2 regions of the Psychrobacter sp. SCQQ22 genome follow, and region 1 is predicted to be linked to the other one. Evidence: predicted binding sites of a transcription regulator. Region 1 holds the regulator's gene; the other holds the start of a gene.
The links. The regulator PhoB, encoded in region 1, activates phosphate uptake and scavenging genes when phosphate is short. The targets are predictions, from matches to a motif close to TGTCATNAANCTGTCATAA.

Region 1 (16,329 bases):
CATAAGTGGGCAGCATCATGCGAGTGGTCGTGCTTGAGAGATTGACGATACGGCCACCGTCATTAAGTTTAGTCGCTGCCTCACGCAATGTATTAAACGTGCCTTTTACATTGATAGAGAAGATACGGTCAAAGTCTTCATCGGTGGTTTCTGCGATAGGTTTGCAGATAATCACGCCTGCGCTGTTAACCAAAATATCTGGCTTGCCAAAAGCGCTGATAGTGGCATCAAACATTGCTTCGACTTGCTTGGCATTACTGACATCTGCTTGCACGGCGATGGCTTCACCGCCTGCTGATTTAATCTGGTTGACGATATCATTGGCTGCTGCATCATCATTTACGTAATTGATAACGGTTTTAGCGCCTGCTGCTGCGAGTAGTATGGCTATCTGTGCGCCGATGCCTTTTGATGAACCGGTTACAATCGCGACTTTATTTTTTAGTGTTGTCATCGATATTTTCTCCAATATTATAAATAGATATCAGTACGCCTATATGGGGCTTTGACTGACAATTTTTAATTAACGATACAGACATTACCAGTGTGCAAAGACAATGAGTAGGGCGGTTCTGTATGCTTGTTTTTAGATAAATGTATAGCTGGGTTTCTGTAGGTTTGAGAGCGTGGTTTGGGGCTGATAAGGATCTTAGTGAGAAAAAAGGACACGGTGAGGTGTCCTTTTTTGGTTTGATTAATTGTCTATACGGTTATAGTTTCGACATCTAAAGATAAACGTGTATTATTTTTAATATCATCGACAAATAGTTCCCAAGTCCCTTTTTCTACCCTAACTGAGCAATAATGAGACGCTGCACGTATGAATCCAAGTGCAACTATATTTAAGTCTTTAATTAATTGCTCAATAGATTCTATGTGATCATCACCGTAGGACAGAAAGATAGAATCTCTATAATGGGCTTTACCTCGATATCTAAAAGCTTGAATTAAGAAATTCACTTGCCCTTTATCTAAAGTTTTATCTCTAAGCTCTCTAGCAATTTTCTTTCGAAAGTCATCAACTTTGAGTGCTTTAAACTCTTTCGTATTTTGAATACGTTCTTCCGCTTCGTCTTTTTTATATTTATGAGTGCCCTTCAAGTAAGAGATAATACCTCCATGAGCAATATCTAGTCCTCCAGATCTTTGATTTAGATCAAACTGGTTATCTCCTCGATAAACTGCAATTTCAGCTTCAGCCTTACTGGTAACTAAACTACTTAAATAAAGATCAAAAGGATAGGGGATAAGTTTCTTTTCTGCTATATCTGCTTGCCATACTCTTGCGGTCGCAGTGTGGTTTTCTTGTTTCGAGCCTGAAGATGCAGCAATCATAGCGCTACTAGCAAAATAAACTGCGTAATACCATGATACGATTGCAGAACTACAGATATCGTATTTATCAACAGCTTCAATATTCATAGTGTTTAGAGCTGCTAAGTTGTTGTAAGCCATATGCATGTTTTCGAAAACCCAGTTATCAGCTTCTGTATTAACAGACCTTCTTTGTACCTTCTGATACAGAATTTTAAGATTTGCTTTATCACAAACTCCGCTATCAACAACTTCAGCTAGAGCTCGCATCCAATTAACAGTTCCTTGAAAGGCGAATCTTGGTTTAGGCTGCTTACCAGTCTCAAATAGTCTATCTAAAAGCCAGTTTGACATTTCTATTCCTTGAAATATAATTTTCGAATTTAGTAGTCAATTATAACAAAACCTAAAACTTAAAATTGCCCAACACTTCCCACAGCTTCACAATCTTATAATAAGCACGCGCTTTAATAGTGGTTTGAAAGAAAGTATATAACGTATCAAAGTGCTGATGCTAATTCGCAATTGCTTGCACCTTACACGCTATAGACAGCTTTTATTCTTAGTCAGCACTAATCTTCATCAACCAAAACCCAGCCACCATCTTTATCCATAGATGACGCATCGATCACTCTCACAAACCCTTGTTTCACCAATTCAATGCGTGACACCTCAGGTTCACCATCCGTTTTGACAATAGGTGCGTCTATAGGCGTAACAGATTGCCATGGCGACTCTTGTCCTGTTTTATTTGCCAAGACAAAACTAAAGAACGCTGTGTCGCCTGCCATCATACGCAGGTCGTCAACGACCAATTGGATGTCTTGCTTATTCGGTTCAACAGCGTCATTAAATATGGTTTGCGTTCGGTAGCCTGTCCAATCACCAGAGAACCAATCCAGCCTATGTGCATAGGGCTGGCTCGCGGTTGGTAAGTTTGCGCGTAGCGTCTGCGAGTCGTCATACTGCGTCAGATAGCGATACTCAGGTAAGCGACTGTCCAAAACGCTACCGCGCATTTCAATCAGTCTATTTTGATCGTCTTCAGCGACCGTACGCCACATCAGGATAGTAGGCAGGACAGGCATGGTTTTGATACGGGTTATATTGTCTATTTTGGCAGCTGCTAACGTTTGCTCAGCTTTGTCTTGCGCGTAATATTTTAGCCCTAATGAAAGCATCAAATACCCACTACTGATAACCAACATCCAAATGGCAAGCCGTTGACAGTGGGCTAATACGCCAGTTTTAAAGATACCAAGCTGGCTTCCTTTTATCAGCCCTATCATCATGGCGATGAGCAGTGGCAACGTATATAGCGGATCGATGATGAACATTGACGCAATACTAAAAGGCGTCAGCGATAAAGACTCTTGTAGCGGCCACAGTAATTGCGTGCCATAGACCGTAAAGCTGTCTAAAAGTGGATGGGTCGTCAGCGCTAGCGTCATGGCCGCTGCCAAGCGCGCAGTAGAGTAAGGCAGTGGCATGTTGCGCCATTGATGATAGCGACTGATTGCCCACGCGCCCACGATACCCACTGCCGTCAGGACAATTAGCGAATGACTAAAACCACGGTGATACGTCATATTACTGATGGGATCAGGATAATGTATTAGTACATCTAAATCGGGCAAAGTACCCAGCATAGCTCCGTACAGGTAAGCTTTGCGTCCTTGGTATTTACCCAGTACCGCACCTTGTACACTAGCGCCTAAAACGATCTGACTAAGTGAATCCATGGTTATCTACTTGTATGATTTTTTATTTGATTGCTTATTTGCTTTCTTGTTTGAGTGTGAGTAATGATTGACTATCACACAAGGCAGCTTCTGGTTTAAAGAACCTCAAAGTGGTGAGCGAATAACGCTTTACGCAGCATCGCAATATTATAATAAGCATGCGCTTTGGTGGTGTTTTGAAAGAAGATATATAACGTATCGAAATGCTGACGCTGATTGGCTATCGCTTGCGCCCAGTCCTGCATCTCAGCCTCGCTATAGCGATAATCATGACGATCAGCTGCGCTCATCGCATCCCACCAATTTAGATTATTGCCATGCATGCGCAGATAGCCAGTGCGTTCGGTGAATATCAATCGTGACGGTGGCAGTCCGCTGACATTAGGATAATCAACGCTGCACCAAATGAGACCTTGCTGCCGAAAGCTATCGACCACTTGTGGCGTGTGCCAAGCGTTATGACGAAACTCAATGGTGAGTGGATAGTCTTGAAACCAACTGACCAGATTGGCCAAATAGAGGCGATGCTCGCGAGTACGGTCAAAGCCGTGCGGGAATTGTAATAATAATGGCGCTAAAGCATTTGCTTCGATAAGCGGAGATAAGGCATTTAAAAATGCTTGTGCGTGTTCGGCAGTACCTTTGCGTGCATGAGTGAAGTCTTGATGCAGTTTGACGGCAAACTTTAACTGACTGTCGGCTTGGACATATGCTTTATTGACCATCCCAGCAAAGGCTTTTTGTCCAATGGGTGCGTAGAACGTGCTGTTAATCTCCACCGCACCATATTGCTTGGCATACTCACGTAAAAAGTCGGTCTTTTTGGTGCCAGTGGGATACAGCGTACCGAGCAAATCAGTATCGCTATAGCCACCAGTGCCAAGATAAATACGCGGGGTAGGGTTACTGTCCATGTTGACCACTCACTGCCGTTTTGGGTAATAAGGTTTGCTACGATATCTTTTATCGTTTGTAATTCGATAAGCTACTTTTTACGCGACCAGAGCCACTCAATCAATGCTAATAATGCATCGTTGTCTGTATCTGTTTTTTCGTTTTCACTACTCAATTCACCACTACTTAGTTCACGCATAATGGCTGTGCGCCCATCATTAAATAGCGATTGCGCATAGTCAGTTGCCTTCTCAACGCCCATGAATTTTACATAAGTGGATTTGTCCAGTTTTTCATCGCTACCGGCAGGCTTGCCAAGCGTATCCGTGCTAGTCGTCACATCTAATATATCGTCCTGAACTTGAAACGCCAGACCAATATGCTGAGCGCACTCTTGTAGTGCCATACGCTGAGGAGCGGTCGCGCCAGCACAGACACCACCCATGAGCATGGCCGCTTCAATCAATGCACCCGTTTTGTCACGGTGAATGGCTTCCAAATCAGTTTGTGAGATGCTGTCACTGGCCTCGGCATTGAGATCTAGCATTTGACCGGAAACCATGCGTCTGGCACGTGGCGCAAATATAGCGAGCAGCTGGTTGGCAATGTCTGAATCATAAGGCGCAAAAGTAGGCAGCTCCGCGGTCAATACTTCAAAGGCGAGCGTTTGTAGCACATCCCCTGCTAGCAGCGCTGTCGCCTCATCAAAGACGATATGAGCCGTCGGCTGACCACGGCGCAGGTCATCATCGTCCATACACGGCAAGTCATCATGCACCAACGAATAGGTATGTAGCAGCTCTACTGCCAACGCTGCACGGCGCGCCATATCATAGTCAGCGTTGCTTTCTAACAGTGCGTCCAAACCGTCATTTTGTTCAGAGCTTTTTTGCTGGATATCTGTCTGTTTAAGACTGTTGTTATTATTCGCTGTGATACTAGAGAAGGCACTGGCGACCAACAGTGGACGTACCAATTTGCCTTGTCCAGTCATCACATAACGGCAAGCATCGACTAGTGGGCTGGGGAGCTTGGCATAAGCAAACAGCACGTCGATATCTTGTGCCAATTGCTCGCGCACTGTGCTATGAAATTGTTCATTATTATCAAACGATATAAAGCCGAAAGGAGTAGGGTGTAGCGTAGAAGGAACAGTCATAATCCAACCATTTATAGGGATGCAGTTTATAGGAGTGCAGTAAAAATTATCAGAGATAAGGTAAAAACGACATTAGTGTAGCATGATAGCGCGCATGGCTTGTGTGTGACAAAGTATCAATTAACTGTTTTTCGCGACTGTTTTTTGCGAACGCAATATTCCAACAATCTCTCGTTACCTATCATTGATTTCACTGACGGATTGAATGTGTTCTGATAAAGGCGTATGTTTGATGGTTGCTACTATGATTTATGCGTTGCAAGACAATATTTACGCAAAGCCTGACAGCGACACGCCTGGTTTGAGTATACAATCATTCACTAAAGCACTTTGCGCATAAGGTAAATGCTTACAGGTGATTTAAGAGTGACTTGTGAGTATGGCATTAGCTTGTGACAGTAAGGGGCATAATCCCCTACACTAATTGGCGTAGAGATAGCCTGATGATGAAAGCATAAGTTTTGTGCCTGCATCTAAGCGGACAACTCATATAAAATCAAATCTCAGTCAGTATTTATAACATCAACACTTGCAACAGCAGTATCTTGAAAGAAATGATATAAATGAAGCGCTGTACTCATTGGTATTAAAGAAATAACAACGCGCACATAGCAATGAATGCATAACGATAAGCGCTAGATAATAAAGACATCTTCACTGGTTCATCTGCCATGCTGTTTGTCATGATGAGCGTACAGATTAATCATTGCTATTACTTACTTTACTAACAATAACCGGCTATTTTTTACAGTCTAAAAAGTAGCTTTATAAGTTATAAATTTTATAAGTCATAAATTTTACTACATCGTTTTTATTACAATAGAAAGGAGTTCCACATGGTATACCAAGGAAATCGCATCACGGTGACAATGCTAGAGGATGGCATCGCCAATATGCAGTACAACGCCGAAAATGAGAGCGTGAACAAATTTGATGCTGAGACCAACAAGCAGTTTGGTGAAGCAGTTAGTGCGCTAGAAAAAGCGGATGACGTAAAAGGTCTTATCGTTACTTCAGCCAAAGGCGTGTTTATCGCTGGTGCTGACATCACAGAATTCGTGGGTTCTTTTAAGAAGTCAGAAAGCGAGATCAAAGAGTGGGTCGTTCATGTCAATGACGCTTTCAATCGTTTTGAAGACCTGCCATTCCCTAAAGTTGCAGCCATTAATGGTGCTGCAATGGGCGGCGGTTGTGAGATGACTTTGGTGTGTGAATACCGTGTCATGAGCGACAAAGCGATCATCGGTCTACCAGAAACCCAATTGGGCATCTTCCCAGGTTTTGGTGGTACGGTTCGTAGTACGCGTATCATTGGTATCGATAATGCACTTGAGCTTATCGCGACTGGCGCACCTAAAAAAGCACTAGCAGCACTAAAGCTAGGCTTGGTTGATGCGACGGTTCCAGCTGATGACTTGCAAGATGCGGCAATTGACTTGGTCAAAAAATGTATCTCAGGTGAGCTTGATTGGAAAGCAAAACGTGAAGAAAAACTGGTTCCAGTTAAGCTAAATCAGCTTGAGCAAGCCATGGCATTCAACAGTGCCAAAGGTATGATCTTTGCCAAAGCAAATCCTAAGCAGTACCCAGCACCAGCGCTAGCAATCGCAGCGATTGAGAAGCACGTTAATTTACCACGTGACAAAGCAATCGAAGTAGAAGCGGCTGGTTTTGCTAAAGCGGCTAAAACCCCACAAGCAGAGAGCTTGGTAGGTCTGTTCTTAAACGATCAATTGGTTAAAAAGTTAGCAAAACAACACAGCAAAAAAGCACATGAAATCAATGAAGCCGCTGTACTAGGCGCTGGTATCATGGGTGGCGGCATTGCCTATCAAGCAGCCAGCAAAGGCTTGCCAATCATCATGAAAGATATCAAGTCTGAGCAATTAGATCTTGGTATGGGCGAAGCCAGCAAGTTACTTGGTAAAATGGTCGATCGCGGCAAAATGACTCCAGCAAAAATGGGCGAAACCTTAAGCCGTATCCGTCCAACGCTTAACTATGGTGATTTTGCTGAAACTGATATCGTTATCGAAGCGGTAGTCGAAAATCCAAACGTGAAGCGTGCGGTGCTAAAAGAAGTAGAGGGCTTGGTAAAAGACGACTGTATCCTAGCGTCAAACACTTCAACCATCTCTATTACTTTCTTGGCTGAAGCGCTTGAGCGTCCAGAAAACTTCGTCGGTATGCATTTCTTCAACCCAGTACACCGTATGCCATTGGTAGAAGTTATCCGCGGTGAGAAGTCATCTGAAGAAGCGGTTGCGACCACTGTTGCTCTTGCAACTAAAATGGGCAAAGTGCCAGTTGTAGTCAATGACTGCCCAGGTTTCCTCGTAAACCGTGTTCTGTTCCCATACTTTGGTGCATTTGACTTGCTACTTAAGCAAGGTGCTGACTTTGCTCATGTCGATAAAGTCATGGAAAAATTCGGCTGGCCAATGGGTCCTGCATATCTAATCGACGTCGTCGGTCTAGACACGGGTGTTCATGGCGCAGAAGTCATGGCAGAAGGTTTTCCTGATCGCATGAAGCCTGATTATAAAGGTGCTATTGAGCTTTTATATGAAAACAAACGCCTAGGTCAGAAAAACGGTGTTGGTTTCTATAAGTATGAAATGGACAAACGCGGCAAGCCAAAGAAAGTCGCTGACGAAGCCACTTATGAGCTACTAAAAACCACCACAGATAGCGAAAAGCAAGAATTCGACGATCAAGCAATCATTGATCGCACCATGATTGCATTCTGTAATGAAACAGTGCGTTGCTTAGAAGACAACATCGTGAGCACGCCAAGCGAGGCCGACATGGCGATGATTATGGGCGTAGGTTTCCCACCATTCCGCGGTGGTCCTTGCCGTTATGTTGACCAAATGGGTCTAGATAACTACTTGGCACTATGTGAAAAATACGCATACCTTGGCAAAGCCTATGAAGCCCCGCAAAAAATCCGCGACATGGCAGCAGCGGGCGAGACCTTTTACGCAACAGCGTAATAGGCAGTCACTACTAGGATGAAGTGCCGTACGTTTGCTATTTTTGCATGAAAGCAATTGAGACATGAATCGTCTCCAATAGTGAACGTACGATTATAGTTGGTTCAATTTAATGCTAGTACAAGAAAATCGAGCGCAAATGTACCTATTGTACTTTAAGCGAGATTGACGAGTTAATAGTAGTAAATTGAGCTGACTACACTGACAATAAAAATTGAAAAGGAAGATAGTATGACAATTTTAAGTCCAAAAGACGTGGTCATCGTAGATGGCGTACGCTCAGCGATGGGTAAAACTAAAAACGGTATGTTCCGCCACGTTCGCGCTGATAGCATGTCTGCTGAATTGGTACGTGCATTGGTCGAGCGTAACGACTTTGACCCACGTGACGTTGAAGATATCATCTGGGGTTGTGTCAACCAAACGCTAGAGCAAGGTCTAAACATCGGTCGTAACATCGGTCTGCTAGCAGGTATTCCAAAGACAGCGGGTGGCCAAACAGTCAACCGTCTATGTGGTTCTTCTATGCAGGCGCTTCATACTGCTGCTGCTCAAATCATGACCAATCAAGGTGATGTTTTCATCATCGGTGGTGTTGAGCATATGGGTCACGTCGGCATGATGCATGGCGTTGATCTGAACCCTGCAGCATCAAAGCACTACGCAAAAGCCTCAAACATGATGGGCTTGACTGCTGAAATGCTAGGCCGTATGAATAACATCACACGTGAAGAGCAAGATGCTTTCGGTCTTGAGTCACATCGCCGTGCATGGGCTGCGACTACCGAAGGTCGTTTTGATAATGAAATCATCGGCATCGAAGGTCATGATGCTGCGGGTCGTTTGCAACTGTGTACGGTTGATGAAGTAATTCGTCCAGACGCAACGATGGAACAAATGCAAAAGCTACGTCCAGCGTTTGATCCAAAAGGCGGCACGGTTACTGCTGCTACGTCATCTGCATTGTCTGACGGTGCGTCTGCTATGCTAGTGATGAGCGCCCAAAAAGCCAAAGAGCTAGGTCTAAAGCCTCGCGCTCGTATCCGTAGTATGGCAGTGGCTGGTTGTGATGCTGCTATCATGGGTTATGGTCCTGTACCTGCGACTCAAAAAGCACTTAAACGTGCTGGCATGAGCGTCGATGATATGCAAACCATCGAGTTAAACGAAGCATTCGCAGCGCAAGGCTTGTCAGTACTTAAAGCCTTAAACTTGTCGGACAAGCAAGACATCGTCAACATCAATGGTGGCGCGATTGCATTAGGTCATCCACTAGGATGTTCAGGCGCTCGCATCACGGTTACCTTGCTAAACGCAATGGAGCAGTCAGATACTGAAATCGGTCTAGCGACGATGTGTATCGGTCTTGGCCAAGGTATTGCGACTATCATTGAGCGTGTGTAATTATTGATTTATTGAGTTGATTCCAATAAAAACTCTGCACTCGTGCAGAGTTTTTTATTGAGATCAAAATCGATTAATTAGTTTTTAATTATATTATTATAATTTCTAGAGTGAATATGAAAAATTTATTGGGAATGGGATTATTATCTTTGGGTATACTTGTAGTAGCTGGATGTGCTACCACAAGCAGTAACTGTCAGCCAACGGACAGTATTTATATGAAAAATTATCAGCAAGCATTGGATAACGGTAATAGTGAAAGTACTGCGTCGCGAATGGCGAAATACAGCTGCCAAGCGCATAACTTAGGGAAATGGGCTGAAGGTAGCAAAGACTCTGGAAACACGCCAAAAGAGTAAGTTCTACTTGATGCCAACTGCACCAAATTAGAAACACAAAAGCAAAATAGCGATAAACTTTCACATTTATGGTCTTAATCGCTATAAAAAAACCTTAGCTCTAAAAGCTAAGGTTTTTTTATAGCGATTATTTAAGTTTATCTTCATTGACGCACTGAACAAAGTATGACTAAATAAGAGTTGGTTCAACAATGATAATATTCATGATAAAACTAAAACGGATTTGAATTATAAACGTCAGTTGTACAAGGAGTGTGCTATGTCTACTATGATTACCGATCGTACTTATCGAATCGCTCGCGAAAATACGCAAGCTATGATTATTGACGTGCAAGAGCGTCTTACCCCGCACATCTATGATCACGAGAATATCGTCAAAAAAACAGTGACGCTTATCAAAGGTCTGCAAGCGCTGAATGTCCCTATCATGCTCAATGAGCAATATAAAAAAGGTCTAGGTGATACATTGCCGGAGATACGTGAAATATTAGAAGGCACTAATGCCAAAAGCTTTGAGAAAGTCACATTTAGCGCTTGCGACAACAATGACTCATGGCACTATCTAGCACAGCAGAATCGCAGCATTGTTCTATTATTTGGGGTAGAGGCGCATGTCTGTGTGCTGCAAACCGCACTCGATTTACTCGATAACGGTATGCAACCCGTCATTATTGGGGATGCGGTTGGGTCACGCTTTCCTTATGATAAAAAGCAAGCCATTCGCCGTATTCGCCGTGCAGGTGGTGTGATTACCACAGTCGAAACCATTCTGTTTGAACTGTGCCGTAGCAGCGAAGACCCTGCCTTTAAGACGATTAGCAATTTGATCAAATAACCAATGTCATGACGTATAGTTAAGCCGTTAGTATCATTCATATACTGATATGTTTGAATAGTTTTTATAAAAATAGCGCTTGATAGAATCAGCGCTATTTCTATTTCTAATATAAGCAATATAAAGCGCAATCAATCCATAGACAAGTTAGAGAACAGTATGTCAGTAGTTAATCCAGCAGTATCAACCAAACCTATTTTATCAATCGATTCAACACGCGCTGTAGACATCGATATAAATGACGTTACCCATTTTTTATTAGAGTTGGATGCGCTTAAACGAGTCAATCGTCGCAGCTATGTGACGGGTACTACGCGCTTAGAAAACTCTGCTGAGCATTCTTGGCATTTGGCCATGGCATGTTGGTCAATCGCTGAGCAGTTTGAGTTAGATGTCAATCATGAGAAGTTATTAAAGCTTGCACTGGTACATGATTTGGGTGAGATTGATGCTGGCGATACTTTCTTATATGCCAGTACTCGTAGCACTGCACACGTAGAAGAGCGTGAGGGTATTGCTCGGTTACAAGCTGAACGTGGTAATGGTATTACGAATTTAAGTGAAGTTTGGGAAGAGCAAGAGACAGGCGATAGTAAAGAGACGCAGCTGCTAAAAGTGATTGATCGTTTACTGCCTTTTTTACTCAATCTAAATACCGAAGGAAAAACATGGATTGAGCTAGGTGTCACTCGCTCACAAGTAAGCGGTGCACATGCATTTATCAAAGACAGCTTTCCTAGCATTCATGACTGGTTATCAGAAAATATTAAATATGCAACTCAGCAAGGGTGGTTGATTGATTTGTAAAGGGACAGCCTGATTGTTTAAACATTTTGCAACTTAGCTATCATTTGCACGTGCTACAGTACTGGTGATTGGTTCAACCAAAAAGAGATTGTTAAATGAGATTATCTGTAATTTATAGAACATTATGTACATCACTGGTCTTGGTCAGTGTATTAGGCTTGGCACAAATGGCTCAAGCCGCGACCTCCATCAGTAGTGGTAGTAAATTGGCGCACGATGCCAAAAAGCAAATTGGGGTTACCACCAGCTATGATCCCGCTTATCGTAAATTAGAGTTTCCGCGTGGTGATGTGCCGATAGAAAGTGGTGTCTGCACTGATGTCATCATCAGAGCGTATCGTCTGCAAAACATTGATCTACAGCAATTGGTCAATCATGACATGAAGTCCAACTGGTCAAGCTATCCAAAGAATTGGGGACTGAAATCGACGGACAAAAATATTGACCATCGTCGTGTGCCCAATCTGGAAGCATTCTTTGAGCGTCAAGGCCAGACATTATCAATTACGGATAAAGACAGCTTTCAAGCGGGAGATATCGTGTCATGGCGTCTGCCAAAAAGTAACTTGCCGCACATAGGCATTGTCTCGGACAAAGTAGCCGCTGATGGCACACCGTTGATTATTCATAATATCGGCAGCGGTACGCAAGAGGAAAACATCCTATTTGCTTATCCTATCCATAAGCACTTTCGATATTAAGGTGCTTTGAATATCTTTCAATACTGAAGCGCTTTCGTTATGAGTCGTTACTTTTAATAATTAGTAAAAAGTAATGAATAAAAAGCCCCGTTAAGCGTTATGATTTACGCTTAACGGGGCTTTTGTTTTTTGCAGCTCTTGTTTTGGGAGTCGGTAGTACATTTATTTGGTATCGGTATTGCCCAATAATTGTCCCATTTGTACAACACTATTGGCTTTCATACTGTCTTGCCAAGCAGCTTTTGCGGCTTTTGGTAGCACTACAATGGCGGTTGAGCCTAAGTAAAAACGGCCAAGTTCATCACCTTTCTCAAAGCTCATGTCATGGTCGGCTTCTTGGATATCATCCGTACGAGAAATCTTACCTGTCGCTACCGTCTCGATACCAGCGACAATCATCGCCCCGACCATCACCACGGCTGCTTTGCCATACTTAGTATCAAACATACAAACCAAACGCTCATTACGTGCAAATAAGTCAGGCACGTTGTCGGCAGTCGTATTATTGACCGAAAACAGCGTACCCGGTACGTAACGCGTCTTGGTTAAAGTACCATCGAACGGCATATGGACACGGTGATAATTACTAGGTGCTAGATAAACGGTTGTAAAGCTACCATCAGCAAAATACTGGCCATCTTCGCTATCAGCAAGTAGCTGCCCAACATCGTAGTAGCGACCTTTGGCTTGGAGCAATTTATGGTCTTCGATCTGACCCAACTGAGAGATAACACCATCCGCAGGGCTGACGATGCCGTCAGCAGTAGTATCGATAGGGCGAGCATCGTCTTTTAGTTCACGAGTAAAAAAATCATTGAAACTTTCATAGGCATTAAAGCTCTGGCGCTCATACTCGTCCAAACTGACATGATAAGCTTTAGCAAAGCTACGGATAAATGCGCGTTTGACGTAAGGGTGGCGACTTGCGGCTAGACGGCCTGCAATTTTACTTAGCTGCTGCTGCGGGACAAGCTGTTGCAAGGTGGTGAATAAATTCATAATGAGGTTACCAAAGTAAAGTTCAATGTAATAATTAATGGGCAAGTGAATGGCTGCATTTTATCATGGACAGCATGTTATTGTATGAGCATAATCTGTAAGGAGTCAGTAAATGAAAGCACTTATACAACGAGTGAAGGGTGCGAGTGTCACCATTGATGAACAGTGTGTCGGTACTATTGAGCAAGGTGTGTTGGCATATATTGGTCTGGGTCACGATGATACGCTACAAAGCGCGCAGAGAATGATCGATAAAATCCTGACCTATCGCATCTTTGAAAATGATGATGATCCTGCCAAATATGGTAAATTAGATAAAAACGTCCAGCAAGTCGCCGGTGGATTGCTATTGGTATCACAGTTCACTTTGATGGCAAAAACTGATAAAGGCCGTCGCCCTGACTTTGGGGGTGCAATGGCACCCGATATGGCACAGGCGTTGTTCGCACAATTGGTCGCTTATGCCAAAACCCAGCATGCCAATGTGGCTACTGGTCAGTTTGGCACTGATATGCAGGTATCGAGCATCAATGATGGGCCGCTGAATTTCTTATTAGAGGTAAAGTAAACAATCGGATTCAATATTAAGGATAAGGCATTTCAAACAAATGTCATTAAGCTGTCATAATTAATCCGTTTAATAGATAAAATATAACGAGCACCTATCGCCTTGTTTATAAGTTGAGTTTCGTCATCTAACGCTGAGAATACCGTATGTATAATGAGCAAATTTTAATTGTTGAAGATGAACCTGCGATTCGTGAAATGATCGTAATGACACTAGAAATGGCTGGATTTGATAGCTTGCAGGCAGCCGATGTATCAGAGGCGCATCAGCAAGTCGTCGACCATAGGCCTGCGCTTATTTTATTAGATTGGATGCTGCCCGGAGATAAAAGCGGTGTTGATTTTTGCCGTATGCTCAAAAATGATGAGATATTGTCCGAAATCCCCGTCATTATGCTGACGGCCAAAGGTGAAGAGGATAGTAAGGTTCACGGCCTTGATGCCGGTGCTGATGACTATATGACCAAGCCCTTTTCGACACGTGAATTGATATCAAGAATCAAAGCAGTGTTGCGCCGTAGTAGTGCGCTCAGTAGTGATAAGCCTATCGAAATAGGTAATCTAAGCCTAGATACAAAGAGCCAGCGCGTGACAGCCACAGGCAAAGTCATCGAAGTTGGCCCCACTGAGTATCGATTATTGGCATTCTTTATGAGTCACCCAGAGCGTGCTTATACGCGGACACAGCTGCTAGATCAAGTATGGGGTGGCAACGTCTATATTGAAGATAGAACCATTGATGTACATATCAAACGTCTGCGTACATTACTGCGCCCACATGACTGTGATAAGTTGATACAGACGGTTCGTGGTACAGGCTATCGGTTTTCTAGCTTTATTGAACCCAGTTAATTGACCCTAAAAGTGCCTTGGCAATCGTGGCCCAATATAGCGAATAGTGGTAAGGATAATAAGTGAGCAATACTATGCCAATAGAAAATAACCAGCAGGGCACGTTAGAGTCAACCTCTCAGAAGCATGCAACGGATCAACTTAAAAAAATCAGCAGCGCCGTACAAGCATTAAGAGATGCGGTGATTTTAATCAATGATGATGATGGTTTGGAGTGGTGGAATCAAGCGGCAGAGGATTTGCTGCTATTGCAAGTAACAGATAAAGGTCAGAGTATTTTTGACTTCATCAGCGCCCCTGAATTCCGTCAATATTATCAGTCCACAACGATACCTAACGATGGTGTTCATATAGAATCATGGCGAGATGCTAAGCGCTATTTAAAGTGTGAAATTACACCGTTTGGTGATGAAAAGCTGCTCATTATTTATGACGTGACACGATTACATAATTTAGAAGAAATGCGCCGCGATTTTGTCGGGAATGTCTCGCATGAATTGCGTACGCCACTGACCGTAATGATGGGGTATTTAGAAAACTTCTCACATCAGCCAGATATGCCGCCGCATTGGCGTCGTGGTTTTGAGTTGATGACTCAGCAAACAGCTCGCATGAACAGAATTGTAAATGACTTGCTCCTGTTATCTCGCATTGAAATCGAGGAGGCTCATGAGCTGACTTATATTGATATGACCAAGCTGTTGACTCATGTCTACGATGACGCGCAAGCCTACAACCAGTCATATGGCCATACCATTCATTTGCAGATAGATACTTATGACGGGCTACAAGGTTCAGAGATGTACCTAAATAGCGCATTGTCTAACTTGGTGATTAATGCCATTAAATATACTCCAAAAGGTGGCGATATATCCATCAGCTGGACCAAGACGTCAGAAGGCTGCAAGTTCGCTGTTGAGGATAATGGCATTGGCATTGCATCGCAGCATATTGAGCGTTTAACGGAGCGTTTTTATCGTATTGATAAAGGCCGTAGTCGTGCCACAGGTGGTACAGGTTTGGGCTTAGCGATTGTAAAACATGTCTTGTACCAACATGAGGCAAAATTACAAATTGACTCGGTAGAAGGGGTCGGGTCCACATTTAGTATGGTATTCCCAGCAGCTTATGTTCGATCCGCTCCTACGAGTTAAGACCGAAAATATTACTGATTTATAGACGGATAATATGCCCTAATTCTTTTGCAAAAATGGATACGGGTTCACAGCGCTACCATTGATGTATATCCCATAATGGACATGAGGCGGTGTGCCTTTTGCATTGCCACTATCACCAACATAACCAATGATATCACCAGCATTCACCCAGTCGTTGGGAGCAATATCGGCATAATCTTCTAAATGCGCATAGTAGTGTCCTGCGCCGCCAGGTCCAACGATGACCACCACGCGACCACCCAAATTATTTTCACCTACTTTGCGGACGATACCTTGCGTTGTCGACTGTATCGGCGTGCCTCGCGCTGCAAAGATATCAATACCTTCATGCGAGCGGCCTTGACTACGCGCAGCACCCCAAGTATCCGTTAGATTCTGCTCTGGTAACGGCGAGGGTAGACTGTCTTCTGTAGGCAGTGCTTGCTGCAATAGACTCAACTGTTGCCACTTTGACACAACGAATGACTGTGTTTGTTGACTGATACTTGGCAGTAGTTTGTCTAATATAAACAATAGCATCAC
Region 2 (16,329 bases), on a different contig from region 1:
AAAGCCTTCCACTAAAAGCGTAAGCAAAATCCAAAACAGCCAAAATAAACCGAAAACCATCGCCGCCATAGCAAACCCTAGACCCACTTTATTGGCCCAGCGGCGCTTATTATATAAGCTTCTGTTATAACGCCCTTCAAAACCTGTGTTCAGCGGTGACGGTGCATTGATTGCGTTGGTAGCATTGTTAGAAGGCATAAAATGTGTTTCCCGTATTTTTATCAATACCAATAACCATCGACACTTAACTGATTGATTCACTCGAACTGACTCAATCAAACTAAGGCAATCTAGCAACTAGCGATTACCTGCTTTTTTATCCATACTCATGAGCATCAGCTTAGCGAGCGATAGCACGATGAAGGTAATGACAAACAAGATTAAGCCCAGATGTAGTAAGGAAGCCAAATGTAGCTCACTCGACGCTTCTGCAAATTCATTCGCCAAGGCTGACGTAATCGTCACGCCTGACGTAAAGAGACTTGGACTGATGTTGAAGGCGTTACCAATCAAGAAAGTGACTGCCATCGTCTCGCCCAATGCACGACCCAATCCCAAAATGACGCCACCTACCACACCTGCTTTGGTATAAGGCAGGATAATCTTGAACATGACTTCCCAAGTGGTCGCACCCATTCCATAAGCCGACTCTTTCAACAGGTCTGGTACAACCGAAAAAACATCACGCATGGTGGCTGCGATAAACGGAATAATCATGATGGCAAGTACAAGGGATGCTGTGAACATACCTAGTCCCATTGGCGCACCTGCAAATAGTTTACCGATGATAGGCAGTGGGCCAATGTGCTCAATGAACCATGGCTGAATGTGATCACCAAAGAAAGGCGCAAAGACAAACAATCCCCACATACCGTAAATGATAGAAGGGATACCAGCCAATAGCTCAATAGCGATACCAAGGGGCTTTTTTAAGAACTTTGGGCACATCTCAGTTAAAAATATGGCAATACCAAAGCTGACTGGAACCGCAATTAAGATAGCAATAAACGATGTCACTAACGTGCCGTAAATAGGCGCTAATGCACCATACTCATTGGCAACTGTATCCCAGTTATTACTGGTATAAAAACCCAAACCAAATGCTTGAATGCTCGGCCATGCGCCGACTATCAATGAGATTAAAATACCACCTAAAGACATTAGAACAAGAATGGCAAAAGCTTTGGTTGCATTAACAAACAAAAAATCGTAACGTTTTTGTTTAGCCAATTGGGACCTTAAATCATTCATAAGTGTCTCAGCATTGAATAGGGTTGAGTCAAAATATTAGAAATCTTTATTGGGTTTTATCACAGCAAGCTTAGGCTCAAACTTACTGTGATAAAACCTCTCAAATAACTACCGGAGAATAATTACTCGAGAGGGTAACTCGTAACGTGCTAAAGCCGATTTAGCAGATACCAGTTACTGAGCTGGCTTGTAGACTGGTTGTCCATCGCTACCTTTTACGTCATTCCATTTGGCTTTGAATAAGGCAACAGCCGTATCAGAGAATGGAACGTAATCTAGTGCCATGGCATCATCGTCACCTTGGGTATAAGCCCAATCAAAGAAGTTCAGTACGCCAGCCACTTGCTGAGGATTCTCTGGTTGTTTATGTACTAAAATAAAGGTCGCAGCAGCGATAGGCCATGCTTGCTCAGTCTCAGAGTTGGTAATAACTTTATAAAAGCCTTCTTGCTGTGACCAGTCGATATCACCAGCCGCTGCAAAGGTTTCTGCAGAAGGTTGTACGAAGTTACCTGCGGCATTTTTCAGCGCTGTGTGTGACATTTTATTTTGCTTAGCGTAGGCATACTCAACGTAGCCGATAGAGTTTTTCATACGGTTTACGTAGCTTGATACGCCTTCGTTACCTTTACCGCCCGCACCGGTAGCAGAGGTTGGCCATTTCACAGTCTTATCAACGCCGACGCTGTCTTTCCAGTCCGTTGACACTTTTGCTAAATAATCAGTGAAGTTAAAGGTTGTACCTGAACCGTCTGAGCGGAATACGGTAGTAATAGCAGCATCAGGCAAGGTCAAATCTGGGTTCATTGCTTTGATAGCCGGATCATTCCAGTTGCTAATTTTGCCCAAATAGATGTCTGCTAACGTTGTACCGTCTAACTGTAATTGACCAGGCTCAACACCATCGATGTTTACGATAGGTACAACACCACCGATAACGGTTGGAAACTGAATCAAGCCTGCTTCGTCTAACTCTTCAGGCGTCATCGGTGCATCAGAAGCGCCGAAATCGACAGTTTTTGATTGAATTTGTTTGATACCACCAGATGAGCCAATTGATTGATAATTGACTTGACCACCAGTCGCACCATTGTAGTCATAAGACCATTTGGCATAGATAGGCTGCGGGAACGATGCGCCTGCACCCGTGATGTTCATTGCGATATTCTCAGCAGATTTAAAACCTGCTGTAGAAGAAGATGCTGTCTGAGTGGTTGCCTCAGTGCTGACAGCGCTACTATCAGCAGCTGACTCTGTCGTTTCAGTCGATTTATTACATGCCGTAAGCACTAATGTACAACTAACGGCCACTGCTAATAACGAATAACGCATGTAAGACTCCTAAAGTTTAACAACGATACAAAAAAGCATTGTTTGTGACATGCGTGCTATCTTGACAAGTTTTTATGACAGTTTAATGACAACCTTATGAATCTTTCATTTGCTGTAATAAATGTGCAATTTGAAAAGTCTTAGAAGAATAAAGATGCGCCTACTTATTACAGCGCATTTATTAAGTAATAATTAAAGAGCGCTTATCGAAGGGAGTTCATGTTCTGTGCTTATCACAGATTTGAAATCTGCTATGTAGATGGAACACCTATGGCCAAATACCATTAGCCCTCATAGCAGAATTTTGTTAGTATGAAGGTGATTCACAACACTGACAGACTCGGGGTGCGGTGTATTATTGGCTAGCTTTACTAAACTTGCTTTATTAAAGTCATCGCCTTGATACATTCGCTGAGAGATCACCCGCCGAACCTGATGCGGTTAGTACCGACGCAGGGAAGTCTTAAGCACTTTGTTATTTATAGCAAGGGACGTGCAGAAATGCCTTTTCATCTTCATTACTATCTTAGTGTGTGTGATGTACTACTAAATAGTGAAGAATGATACAAAGCTGCGTCCAACGTTTGATGAGTATCACTCACGACTATATCACTCAGTTTTAGTCGCGAATGATGCTCATGAACTGAATTTGCCAAAATTACAAATGCTACCCCCGCAGCTACTGGCGGTGTTGATTTTATTCAAAAACCAACACGCTAGGACAGCATATGACGACTTCTAATGTACAAGCAGCAAAGACCCATATCCCAGCTGACAATACTCTTCTGACTTCAGAGCCAGCTCAAACGACCAACAGTAAAGCCGATAAAAAAGCAGACGCGCTAAAAACGCCTGCTCATCGCACAGCAAGTGATGCTCGCTTCGAAGAAGATGCCCGCGATTTGCACCGGATACTTCCCGCCTCTCGTAAAGTTTATATCGAAGGCTCACGCCCTGATATTCAAGTGCCCATGCGCGAAATCACCCTTGACCCTACTCCTATACAGGGCGTTTCTGAAGGTGAGTGGGAGCAGAACCCACCATTTTATGTCTATGACACATCAGGTGTTTATACCGATCCCAATGTCGAGATTGATTTGACAAAAGGCTTGCCGAAACTACGTGAAGGCTGGATTGCTGAGCGTGGGGATACCGAACAATTAAGCGGATTGTCTAGTTCATACGGACTGGCACGCGCCCGCGATATCAGTACTGCCAACCTTAGATTTGCTCATATTGATAAACCTCGCCGTGCCAAAGAGGTCGATGGCAAAGCTGGCAACGTCACGCAAATGTACTACGCACGTCGCGGTATTATCACCCCAGAGATGGAGTACATCGCCATTCGCGAAACACAAAAACAGCATGAGCTGACCGATATGCGTCAGCACGATGGTGAGAACTTTGGTGCTAACACGCCGACGGTTATCACCCCTGAATTTGTGCGTAGCGAAGTAGCGGCAGGTCGCGCGATTATTCCAAACAACATCAACCATCCAGAATCTGAACCGATGATTATCGGACGCAATTTTTTGGTGAAAATCAACGCCAATATCGGTAATTCAGCACTAGGTTCTTCTATCGATGAAGAAGTGTCTAAAATGACATGGGCCACGCGTTGGGGTGCGGATAACATCATGGATTTATCTACTGGCAACCATATTCACGAAACCCGTGAATGGTTGATTCGTAACTCGCCAGTACCGATTGGCACCGTACCAATTTATCAAGCATTAGAAAAAGTCGACGGCGTGGCAGAAGACCTGACGTGGGAAATCTTCCGTGATACGTTGATCGAGCAAGCTGAGCAAGGGGTGGATTACTTCACCATTCATGCAGGTGTGCTGTTAGATTATGTGCCAATGACTGCCGGACGTCTAACAGGCATTGTATCGCGCGGCGGCTCTATCATGGCGCAGTGGTGCATGGTGCATCAACAAGAAAGCTTCTTGTACACGCACTTTGAAGACATCTGCGAGATTATGAAAGCCTATGATGTGGCCTTTAGTTTGGGTGATGGTCTGCGCCCAGGTTGCTTGCAAGATGCCAATGACGAAGCGCAATTTAGCGAACTCAGAACCTTGGGTGAGCTGACCAAAGTGGCATGGGAGCATGATGTGCAGGTGATGGTTGAAGGACCTGGGCATGTGGCAATGAACCGTATTAAAGAAAATATGGATTTGCAACTTGAGCTGTGTGCTGACGCGCCATTTTATACTTTGGGGCCATTAACGACAGATATCGCGCCGGGCTATGACCATATCACCAGTGCTATAGGGGCTGCGATGATTGGCTGGTTTGGTACAGCCATGCTCTGCTATGTCACACCAAAAGAGCATTTGGGTCTACCCAATAAAAAGGATGTTAAAGACGGCATCATTACTTACAAAATCGCGGCTCACGCTGCTGATCTTGCTAAAGGTCATCCAGGTGCGCAATCTCGTGATAATGCATTATCTAAAGCCCGTTTTGAATTCCGCTGGGACGATCAATTTAATCTAGCGCTTGACCCAGATACGGCACGTGAGTTCCATGACGAAACGTTGCCAAAAGACGCTCACAAAGTTGCCCACTTTTGCTCGATGTGTGGCCCTAAGTTTTGCTCGATGAAAATCACTCAAAACGTACGGGATTATGCGGCGGGGCTGAATAAAGATGCCACTAATCAAAAAGTCACGTCTTAAACGGGTAACTTTACGGATGCTCTTCATCTGATTTAAGACGTGGATACTGAGCTGGTTCATCAAGTTGGTGAAGCCAGTGCTGAGGAAATTCGTCAAGGCATGGCGGAGATGACCGAAAAGTATAATAGTGAAGGACGTCAGTTGTATAAAGAGGTGTAGCGCTTTACTTACTAGAAACTGATTAACTTAAAAAGCTTGAATCCAACCACTGGGTTCAAGCTTTTTTTATATTCTTCCTTTTAATCTCTATAAATGCCACAAAGCTAATCACCAGATAGATAGGTGTCAACACCATATAACCTAATGGCAGGACCCAAATAGAGAATAAAGCTCGACTTTCTCCCGTTGCACCTTTACCAATGACTATGTCCGTTACCAGTAGAAAGATATAGTAGGCTATCAAACTAAGAAAAGGGACTAGGAATCCGCCGGTCAGTATAACGACCCAACGATTCTCAGGCTGAGTTTCTTCACGTCGACTCATCATGAGTAAATGTAATATACCTAGCGCAAACAACGCAATGAAAGCTATAAATGGCGAGGCTGCCGTTAAAACATTAGCCAATGGACTCAGTGGTTTCTGAATAATAAAATCAGTCTCTTTCGCAAGATTATCGTTGAAATATAATGGTTGATTCACCGATAATGCCGCTTCTTCATTATCGATATTGACAGTGACATGGTCAGTATCACCATCAAAATTTAGAGTGACCGTTGAACCTTGAAATAGCTGGCTCTGTGTATCACTCTGCTGCATAGGCTTTAAGCTATATGAATAGATATGTCTTGCCGTCCAATCACTACCATAATAGTGTGGATGGGCATCATAAGTAGCTATGACAGTGTGCAACCCTTGTGATAAATCTACGTTGATATATTTAGACTCTGCTCTAAACGTTTGACCGTCTGTATCTGTAGGCGAGTAATAAAAGTCAGCCGTATCAAGCACCGTATCATCTTCGGCAAGTACCTCAACAGGCACTGATTGACCATCTATAGAGATTTCGAAATCACCACTTTGCTCAAACTATCCAAACCATCGAACACCTCAAACACTAATGGGAATTGCAGACCTTCACGATTGTTATATAGCTCATAGGTTACCGTATAACTATCATTATTAGTATCTTCTATAACGTCGATGTCGACCGACTCTGATATGACATCAATACTCTTATTGAAATAAGCAGCACTTGCCCAAGTTCCTGAATAGGTGACTGGTTCCATAGCTTGGCTAGAAACAGTCCAACTTAGTAACAACAACCCTATGATAGTAAGTCGAAACACAATATCTCCAAGCTTTATTAAAAATAAACACAAGTTTACTATTCATTGATAATAAAAACTATAAAAAAATCCCAGTAAACATGACATTTACTGGGATTACAAATTCGCTTTCAATCTTTAACTTTAACCCTTCGACGCCTCATAAATCTCTTCGATTGACGCATCAATGACACTGGTAAATGCTTCATCACTCTGTTGCTTACTCAAACCTTCAGTAAAGGCACGTGAAAAGCTCGCAATCATACCTGGGTTTTGCTTAAGCTTATTACAAGCATCGGTACGGCTATAACCACCCGACAATGCCACGACTTTCAATACTTTTGGATGATCAATCAGTTCTTGATAAAAACCAGATTCCTCTGGTAATGTCAGTTTGAGCATGACTTTCTGCTCATCGTTCAAACGCTCCAGATTATGCAAAATACTAGTCTTCAATATAACTTCGCACTCATGCTTTTTGCTACTATTGATATCTACTTCAGGCTCAACAATGGGCATCAAACCTTTTGAGATGATCTGCTTTGCGACATCAAATTGCTGCTGCACGACTAGCTCGATACCATCGACATTTGGCTCATAGATTACTGAGCGCATTTTAGTACCAAAGACGGGATAATTTTTTGCTTTGTCTAATAATAGGTCTAAGTTCGGCATTGGCTTCATAACTTGCACACCATTCATTTGCTCAGCCAACCCTTTATCCACTTTTAAAAATGGCACGATATTCTTATCTTCCCATAGATAGTTAGCCGTTGATTTGCCATTGACCTCACGCTCCATGGTATCTTCAAATAAAATCGCGCCAAGGACACGCTCGTTATCAAAAGCGGTGCAAGTCATCATACGGGCACGCATCTCATGGACTAAGTCGAACATAGCTTCGTCATTGTCATAATCATCACTTGTGACACCATAGTTTTCTAGCGCCTTTGGTGTGCTACCGCCACTTTGGTCAAGTGCTGCGATGAAACCTGAACTGGTTTTTACGCGCTGTAATTGTTTTTCGTATTCCATTAAGAGTGCATCCTATTTTTATTGATTGAGGTCAAGTGTCACAAAACCAACTGCTTTTTGTCAACTTATATCAGCCTTGCTGTTTGTAGACAACCTTAACATAGGACGCTCTTTACGCCTATATCTGATCGGTTAACGCTTTCATAAAGTCGTCATCACACTCACGTCTTTAGAATAACTTTTTATGCTAAAAACAGTAGCGCCACACAACAAATCGCTAATAATAAACCTAATACATTAATACGATTAAGATGCTCTTTAAAAACCCCAACACCAATCAAAGTGGCGACTGCGATAACGCCAACATTCATACCAGTAAAGACGATACTGGGAGAGTCATGCATTACTTGATGGGCCCGTACATAGGCATAGATATTACCCATATTAAGCGTACCTAATAACAGTCCTGCCGCAAGCGCATTTCCTTGCCAGCGCACGCGAGTAACCAGTAAATAAATCAGCAGTAATAAACCTGCTAACCCAAAACTGACAAATAGCGTGAGTGGAAAAGCAGTGCCTTGTTTGGCAACCTGCTTGAATAAGATATCAATGATGCCATAGCCCGCCCATACGCCAAACAACCAAAGTGGAGTACGTTTAGCGTGCTGACTAATCTCAGCATGCTGTGGACGATAGACCAAAGCTGCTAATGCCAGAAATCCTAACGCCAATCCCAATATATGCGTACCCGTGATCAGCTCACCAAACAATAAGAAAGAGGCCACGATAGGAATAATTAATGATAGACGCTGTGCTGCATCGGTCGCGACCATACCCACTGCTTCGATTGTCCGACCAAGGATAATGAACACAGCAGGTAGCATTATACCGAGAGCGCCAATCACACCCCATGCGCTACCAAGGGTACTCATCCCGCTTATATCTGGTTTTAGCAAAAGCCAAGTTAATAAACAAGCCACTGGATAACCAGCAACGATGGTCTGACGTATATCTATGTTTTTTTGCCGTAAAATCTTTAATAACACTGAAACAGCGACGCTACAAAACACCGCTATCGTTAAATACACCATGAGTTTTTACCTTGTTAAACGACTATTTTTGCGTGATGACTTTTCAAAAAATCAGAAAGTTCAAAAAAATAGCAAATTCAAAAACCAGAAAGTTTGCATATGAAATTTGAGCTGCCGAAAAGAGTAGAATAATAACATGTAACAAAATATTTTTGCGTAGCTATCAATTGAATTGAGGACAAGACCTAATAACTAGGGCGTGTCCTCATTTTAAAAATGGGGATGAAAATGAGATAAATCGCAGTCAAACAAGGAAAATAGCGCAGATAATATCGAGATATTAGTCAGCTATTTGACGCTGTTTGGCAAGATTTAGCCATTTTTAACCCATTTAGATGACTATCGATTGAATTGAGGACACGCCCTAATTGACCTATACCGTTCAAATTACAATTAGCATGCAGGTCTAATTGTGAAGTTTGCTAAAATAGCGAGCAATCCTAATAACTAAAGTAACGATTCAAAACAACGAGTGATACCGTTGATTTTGGCGTACTGCTATTGATGTTTTATGACTACCTATGAATACTCTATTTCGCTTTTTTGAAACTCGCCTGCCTGCCTTCCCTGATTCCCCTATGCCGCTACCCTCACCTCGTGATGGCATGCTTAAATTTCTGTGGGTGTGTACCAAAGGTCTACGCGGTTGGCTACTGCTATTTATGCTGTTGTCAGCAGGTATTGGTATCTATGAAGCGATGCTGTTTGCTTGGATTGGTAATATCGTCGACTGGCTTGGCGTATATACACCGCAGAATTTATGGTTAGAAAAAGGCGATATGCTGCTGATGATGCTAGCAGTCATGATAGTCAGCCCATTATGGATTGCCTTATCATCGTTCATTCATTTTCAGACCTTGCAAGGCGTGTTCCCAATGCAAATGCGCTGGCGTTTTCATCAGCGTATGCTTGGGCAGTCAATGCAGTTTTATCAGGATGAATTTTCAGGGCGTGTCTCAGCTAAAGTAATGCAAACGGCACTAGCCGTGCGTGATACCGTGATGACCGTTACCGACATGTTTATGTATGTCTCTGTCTACTTTATTACCTCGGGTATTATTTTATTCAACTTAGACAGCTTACTATTAATTCCATTTATCATCTGGTTCGTCTTGGTTGCCCTGAGCATTTGGTACTTTATTCCTAAATTAAAACACACTGCCATTGTTCAGGCAGATGCCCGTGCATTGATGGTTGGACGGATCACTGATGCTTATGCCAATATCATGACCGTCAAGCTATTTAGTCATTCACGCCGGGAGCTAGGTTATGCTAAGAATGCCATGGGGCAGTTTCTAGGCACTGTCCATGCACAGATGCGCTGGGTCAGCTATCTAGAAGTCTCGACTCATCTTATCAGTGTTATTTTGGTCAGTAGTACTGCTGGTATTGGTCTATATCTATGGCAGCAAGGAGACGTCGGTGTGGGCGCATTTGCTGCTGCAACGGCGATGGCACTACGTTTGAATGGTCTGACACGTTGGATTATGTGGCAAACTGCCAGTTTATTTGAAAGTATCGGTACGGTACAAGATGGCATGCGCACATTATCAGCCCCACAAACCATTGTCGATCAGCCAAGCGCGCCCGCCCTAGATATATCTAAAGGTCGTATCGTGTTCGATGACGTAGATTTTAGCTATGAAAGTAATAACAGTGCCGATAATATCGAAAGCCAAAATATAGACGAAGCAAAGTTACCAGCAACCTCTACTATCAAACTTCTCGATAACTTTTATTTGGACATCGCGCCAGGTGAAAAGATAGGTTTGGTTGGCCGCTCTGGTGCAGGTAAATCAACGTTGGTAAATTTACTATTACGCTTTTTTGATGTTGATAGCGGTAAAATCCTGATCGATGGTCAGGCGATTGATGCGGTTACTCAAGAGTCTCTACGCCAACAAATCGGCATGGTCACCCAAGACACCTCTTTATTACATCGTACCGTACGCGAAAACATCGCTTACGGCCGTCCTGATGCAACCGATGAAGAAATCATTACGGCTACCAAGCAAGCCCAAGCTTGGGACTTCATCAAAGACTTATATGATGATAAAGGCAATGTTGGTCTTGATACCCAAGTCGGTGAACGTGGTGTCAAACTCTCTGGCGGACAACGTCAACGTATTGCCATCTCACGTGTTATGCTAAAAAACGCGCCGATTTTACTATTGGACGAAGCAACCAGTGCACTTGACTCTGAGATTGAATTTGCCATTACCGAAAGCCTGAATGACATTATGACTGGCAAAACAGTCATTGCCATTGCTCATCGTCTCTCTACCATTGCCGCACTTGATCGACTGGTCGTCATGGATAAAGGTCGAATTATCGAGCAAGGCAGTCATGATGAGCTATTGGCTCTACACGGTGTCTATGCACGGTTATGGCATCGTCAAAGTGGTGGCTTCTTAGGTGAAGACAGCTAGGGCGTGTCTTCAATTCACTCGATAGTCATCTCAATAGGCTAAAAGTGGTTAATTCTCATTAAAAATCAGACACAAGGAGGTGTTTACCTTATGAAAGCATTTGCAAAAAGTATTAATATTAGTGGAAAACAAGCGCGCTACTATAATCTTAGTCGGCTTGCTCCGTCGGTACCATCAAACACTGCCTCACGTGTACCGGCACACTTTTATGGTGGCAATAGCTTCACTGTTGGCACCTATCTACCACTACTAGGTGCTTTGGCAACTAACTTTGACATCAAATCCCTAGCCTTACGCGGCTACTGGTACGACAAACCGCAACGTCGTCGTCTAACGCGCGAACAAGATGCCGAGATACTTATTGAATTCCTAGAAAGAACACAAGACAAGCCTGTCGTTGGTATTGGCCATTCGCAAGGAGCAACTTCCACTGCAATCGCGGCGGCCAAACGCCCGGAACTGTTTTCACAGCTATATTTAATAGAGCCTGTGACGTTTACTAAAAGACAAGCCAGACTATATAACCTATTGCCACGTAAGCTTCTGCTGAACCGTGAGCCTTTTAAGAGCACGCTAGTCAAACAATCTATCTGGTCAAATATCGATGATTATTATGAGAGTTTACGCGAGCAACGTGCCTATCGACGTATCAGTGATGCACACTTACGGATATTCGCTGAGCAAAGCTTAATCAAAAATCCTGATGGCAGCTATACCTTGATATTCGCGCCCGAGCAAGAGCTCGCCAATTATTTTGGCGCCCCTCATATTGATAGCGCACTCAAGCAGCTTAAATGTCCTTATACGTTGATTACTGGCAAGCCCACTTTGTTTATCAATGACAAAGTGCGTAAGCAGTGGCGCAAATTCGTACCGGACAACCGTATAATATCCCTATCAGAATATGGTCATCTGTTGCCGATGGAAGCACCTGAATTATGTGCTCAAATCATCAATGAGAACTATCAAAGTAGCAAGTAAGCGTATTTATGACTGACCTCTTCTCCCCTGCACCGACTGACAATCTATTGCCTTATAATGGTAATGTGAACGACTTCGGTGTTGTTGTTGAGAACTGCGACACTTTGTATGATCGCTTATTAAATGAGTTACCTTGGCAATCTGATATCGTGACATTGTTTGGACAGACTCATATCACCACACGTCAAATCGTTTGGATGGGTGAAAGCAATACTACTTACCACTACTCTGGACAATCACGCTATGCCACTCCATGGACAGACTCTGTGTTTCACGTGAAACAATACATCGAGCAACAGCTATCAAGTATTGGCATCGATACTACTTTTAATTCTTGTTTACTCAATTATTATCCGTCTGGTACTGATGGTATGGGCTATCATGCAGATGATGAAAAGGAATTGGGTGCTCAGCCAATTATTGCTTCACTCTCTCTTGGTGCCACACGCAAATTTATCTTAAAGCATAAAAAAACCCAAGATAAAGTCGAGCTTCATCTTGAGTCAGGTCAGTTAATCGTCATGCATGGTGATACGCAAAAATTTTGGAAACACACCATTACAAAAACCAAAACCGTTGCAGCGGGACGTATCAGCCTAACGTTTCGACAAATACTCTCTCATTAGATTAAATATAGTCTAGAGCGTGTCTTAGCTTACTTTCAAAACAATCTTGCCGAAAGCATCGCCTTTTTGTAGCTCATGGTGAGCCGCAACCACGTCAGACAATGGATAAGTTTGCTGAATACGTAACGTCAACGCACCATCTGCAACAAGCTGTAAAACTCGAGCCATGTCCTCACCACTACGCTGCGACTTATAACCTGCCACATTTAAGTTCTTTTGGCTGCCTGCTTCTTTAAGCTTATCAACCCAAATCGTTGGTAATACATAGACATCACCTTCAGACTTCATGACATCAAGCGCTCGCATACCTGCTTCATTACCGACTAAATCTAGTAGCACATCCGCTTGCAGCTCAGGGAATGCCTCATCCTCAGTATAATCAATCCAGCCAGTCAGCTTAGATACATCTATCAATTCATCAAGCTGGGCGTATTTTTCTGGTGAGCAAATTACCGTCACCTTGATATTATCTTGCGCCACTTTATTCATTAGTAATTGAATCAATAAATGTCCGACGCCGCCTGCTGGAGCATTGATCACCACATGCTCACCGTCTTTAATATCTGCAAACTCTACAAACTGTATCGCCGTCTGTCCGATACAAGGCAATGCACCTGCTTGCTCCAATGTCACTGATTCTGGCACTTTTGCCAGTAGCTGGGCATCGACTGCGACATACTCAGCATAACCACCACCATTGAAAGTCAGCGCAGCAACTTGATCGCCAATACTGAAATGCTCGCTATTACTATCGACCACCACACCTGATACATCGAAACCTAAAATAGCTGACTCATTATTATCGAATTTTTCTTTTTGGATAGCGGCAGCACCCCAACCTTTTCCTTGACGTGTTTTATAATCGACAGGGTTGATACCAGCATAAGCGACTTTGACTAATACTTGGTTATTTTCTAATACAGGCACAGCGACATTGTCTTGGTAAATCATCACTTCAGGTGTACCGAACTCATTGATGAGTACAGCATGTTGGGTCGTTAGTAGTTGGCTATTAGACATCGTTATATATCCTTATATATTATCGGGCGTTTTTTGCACCCACTATTTTGATTGGTATTGTTTTAATAAAACGTTAATTTCAAAACATACTGACGACTACTTTATAACGGATTTAGATGTATTTTACAACAGCGACAACTCTGCACTGATTGGCAGATGATCCGACAGCGTCGACCAAGGCTTACCAGTGTGTACCCACGCATCCTTTATCTTTAGATTTCGCACATAAATGCGATCTAGACTGAGTACAGGTAACTTGGCTGGGAATGTTGGCAACAGCTTACCATGGCAGTGTTTAAAGGCTTCCGTCATCCCTAGACTAGTGGCCAGCTTATCGCAGGACATTTTTTTCCAATCATTAAAATCACCTGCCAAAATCAGGGGCTGATCATCAGAAATTTCATGACATATATAGTTAGTAATGGCTTCGTATTGCTTGATACGATCACGCTCAAACAAGTTCAAATGCGCGCACAGCACCACAACCGGTCTCTCCCAACCTATCGGCTGTACTTCACAATGCAACACGCCGCGCTGCTCTAGCTTATTGACGGTAATATTAACATTGTGTTTTGGATCTAAAGGAAAACGGCTCAATACGGCATTGCCATGATGACCATTCTCGTACTCTGAGTTTTTGCCATAGCTATTCTGTAGCTGTAAATACTCACCGAACCACTCATGCTGTGATTGATCAGGATATTCATTGTATTGCAGGTTTCGCTTCAGGTTTTGACCTTGCACTTCTTGCAGACATAGTATGTCGGAACCAACGATATCAAGTGCTTGGGCAATACCTTGCATTTTGACTTGTCGATTTAATGGCGACATACCTTTATGAATGTTATAGCTGGTTAGAACAAAAGAGGTCGTAGTTTTCATTTTATTAGTCATAGACTTAGTATTTATAAAGTAAGGATTGATAGTGCTTCTTCAAAATTTATCGCAAAAATATTTAGTAATGTGGGGTCAAACACACATCAACATAAAAAAGCATTGATTCGTATAGAACCAATGCTTCCATGTTATACCTATCCGCCATCAATGGCTAATTCATACATAACTCTCATTGATGGAGTGTCTTAGCAAATCAGTAACGGGTTACCAAAGCAATCGGTTGATCTGCACCCATGATTTCTTCTGGTAAGAATACCGCTTTACCACCATTGTGAATGACATGCTCAATGATTTCGCCTACTGCATCATCAGTGACACCTTCGGTGGTAGCATCATCTACGATACTCAATGTTTGCGCTTGCTCATCAATTTTAGCAGACTGGATATATCGGCGGCGCACGTAAAGTGTCTCACCCACCCCTTGGAACGCGCTACGATAGATTTCTTGTAGGTCAGTTTGTAACATATTGGCACCGCGAGCTTTATCAATCTCACCCATGGCTGCTTGATGTAGCGACGTACGATAGCCTTCTACTGCTTCTTGTACACTGTCGATGATATGCTGGGCATGGCCATCTTCTAAGTTGGTTGCATTTGATACTGTGGCAATGATGTTATCTGGACGGTCGCATACTTCTTTATAATAGCCGATATTTTTGGCATCGCCCACGACCACGAGCGGCATTTTATGCTCGCCCCATAGCTCTTGCACACTCTTATCTACTTGGTTAAAGAACTCTTTTAAATAGCTGCTCTCATTGTTCGACGAGCGATCTGTGCCGCCATCTCCTGTTGTATACAGGCCATTATTTTCGATTGGGAACGGGATATTATCCATATTGTTTTGCACATCGTCGTCTTTACCTAACTCTCTAATGACTCGATCATTAGATGCTTCGATTAAACGTGCACCATCACGGGTTAGCACTACCGTATAATAATGAACCGCACTTGCCATATCACGCACCAAATCTCGAGTCGCAAAACGATGTGAAATCATAACGCGCTCAGTGGTATCGATCGGCATACGAATCACTTGCACATCTTCAGTACTGGCAAAAATAGCTAAAGTATCGAGATTTAAGTTATGATTTAGCTCTTTGGTTTTGGCATGAATATTATCTAGAATCGTGGTCGCTATACGCTTGTCGTATTCATTGGTTAAGCGTTCTTCGACTACTTTTAATTGGTTTTTTAGGGCGATTGGATCTTGATCATTGGCAGGATGCTCACGATGAGTCTTGACAAAAATACTGACCGCAGGATTAGCATTGGTCTCGCGTAAGCTTTTGAGAGTTGCTTTCATATATTGCTCCTTGTTTTATTATCATTTACTCTTAACGTTGTAGATTTTCTAGGTGTCAGTTATTAATAACTAACCACTTATGCAATGTACGCTTTTAAAACTGATAAAAAATCGAGGCCTTATAAATGCCTGCTTTCATGTGTCAGGAAATTTAATCATATCCTCTTTGATTAGGGCGTGTCCTCAATTCAATCGATAGTTATTTAAATGGGTTAAAAATGGCTAAATCTTGCCAAATGGCGTCAAATAGCTGGTCAATATCTCGATATTATCTGCGCCATTTTCCTTGTTTGACGGCAATTTATCTCATTTTTATCACCATTTTTAAAATGAAGACACGCCCTAATGTTCTATTACTTTTCTTTCGAGGCCGTACATACTTTCATATCAGTCTATGTAGTCGATATTTAATACATAGAATCTTAATACCTTACATAGAACCTTAATACCTTGGGTATCAACGCATTAACG

Region 2: a site for PhoB is predicted at 2,656-2,674, ahead of pstS (phosphate ABC transporter substrate-binding protein PstS). Genes of this name have one in related genera too.

Annotation. Positions count from the first base shown of each region.
Region 1 covers NZ_JADYWZ010000012.1:47,634-63,962, forward strand. The annotation lists gene I6E84_RS13515 (SDR family oxidoreductase) at 1-454, opposite strand, end outside; gene I6E84_RS13520 (hypothetical protein) at 703-1,668, opposite strand; gene I6E84_RS13525 (metal-dependent hydrolase) at 1,887-3,056, opposite strand; gene I6E84_RS13530 (DUF72 domain-containing protein) at 3,152-3,970, opposite strand; gene I6E84_RS13535 (polyprenyl synthetase family protein) at 4,042-5,109, opposite strand; gene fadB (fatty acid oxidation complex subunit alpha FadB) at 5,946-8,105, shown strand; gene fadA (acetyl-CoA C-acyltransferase FadA) at 8,337-9,509, shown strand; gene I6E84_RS13550 (hypothetical protein) at 9,626-9,868, shown strand; gene I6E84_RS13555 (isochorismatase family protein) at 10,128-10,703, shown strand; gene I6E84_RS13560 (HD domain-containing protein) at 10,863-11,510, shown strand; gene I6E84_RS13565 (DUF1287 domain-containing protein) at 11,606-12,211, shown strand; gene asd (archaetidylserine decarboxylase) at 12,374-13,210, opposite strand; gene dtd (D-aminoacyl-tRNA deacylase) at 13,323-13,778, shown strand; gene phoB (phosphate regulon transcriptional regulator PhoB) at 13,925-14,629, shown strand; gene phoR (phosphate regulon sensor histidine kinase PhoR) at 14,692-15,783, shown strand; gene I6E84_RS13590 (M23 family metallopeptidase) at 15,823-16,329, opposite strand, start outside.
Region 2 covers NZ_JADYWZ010000001.1:184,680-201,008, reverse strand. The annotation lists gene pstA (phosphate ABC transporter permease PstA) at 1-198, opposite strand, end outside; gene pstC (phosphate ABC transporter permease subunit PstC) at 298-1,251, opposite strand; gene pstS (phosphate ABC transporter substrate-binding protein PstS) at 1,426-2,583, opposite strand; TPP riboswitch at 2,915-3,059, shown strand; gene thiC (phosphomethylpyrimidine synthase ThiC) at 3,312-5,267, shown strand; gene I6E84_RS00855 (hypothetical protein) at 5,482-6,249, opposite strand; gene I6E84_RS00850 (hypothetical protein) at 6,261-6,554, opposite strand; gene I6E84_RS00845 (fructose bisphosphate aldolase) at 6,678-7,568, opposite strand; gene I6E84_RS00840 (EamA/RhaT family transporter) at 7,751-8,599, opposite strand; gene I6E84_RS00835 (ABC transporter ATP-binding protein) at 9,121-11,028, shown strand; gene I6E84_RS00830 (alpha/beta fold hydrolase) at 11,119-12,009, shown strand; gene I6E84_RS00825 (alpha-ketoglutarate-dependent dioxygenase AlkB family protein) at 12,018-12,635, shown strand; gene I6E84_RS00820 (NADP-dependent oxidoreductase) at 12,660-13,655, opposite strand; gene I6E84_RS00815 (endonuclease/exonuclease/phosphatase family protein) at 13,779-14,537, opposite strand; gene I6E84_RS00810 (hypothetical protein) at 14,746-15,858, opposite strand.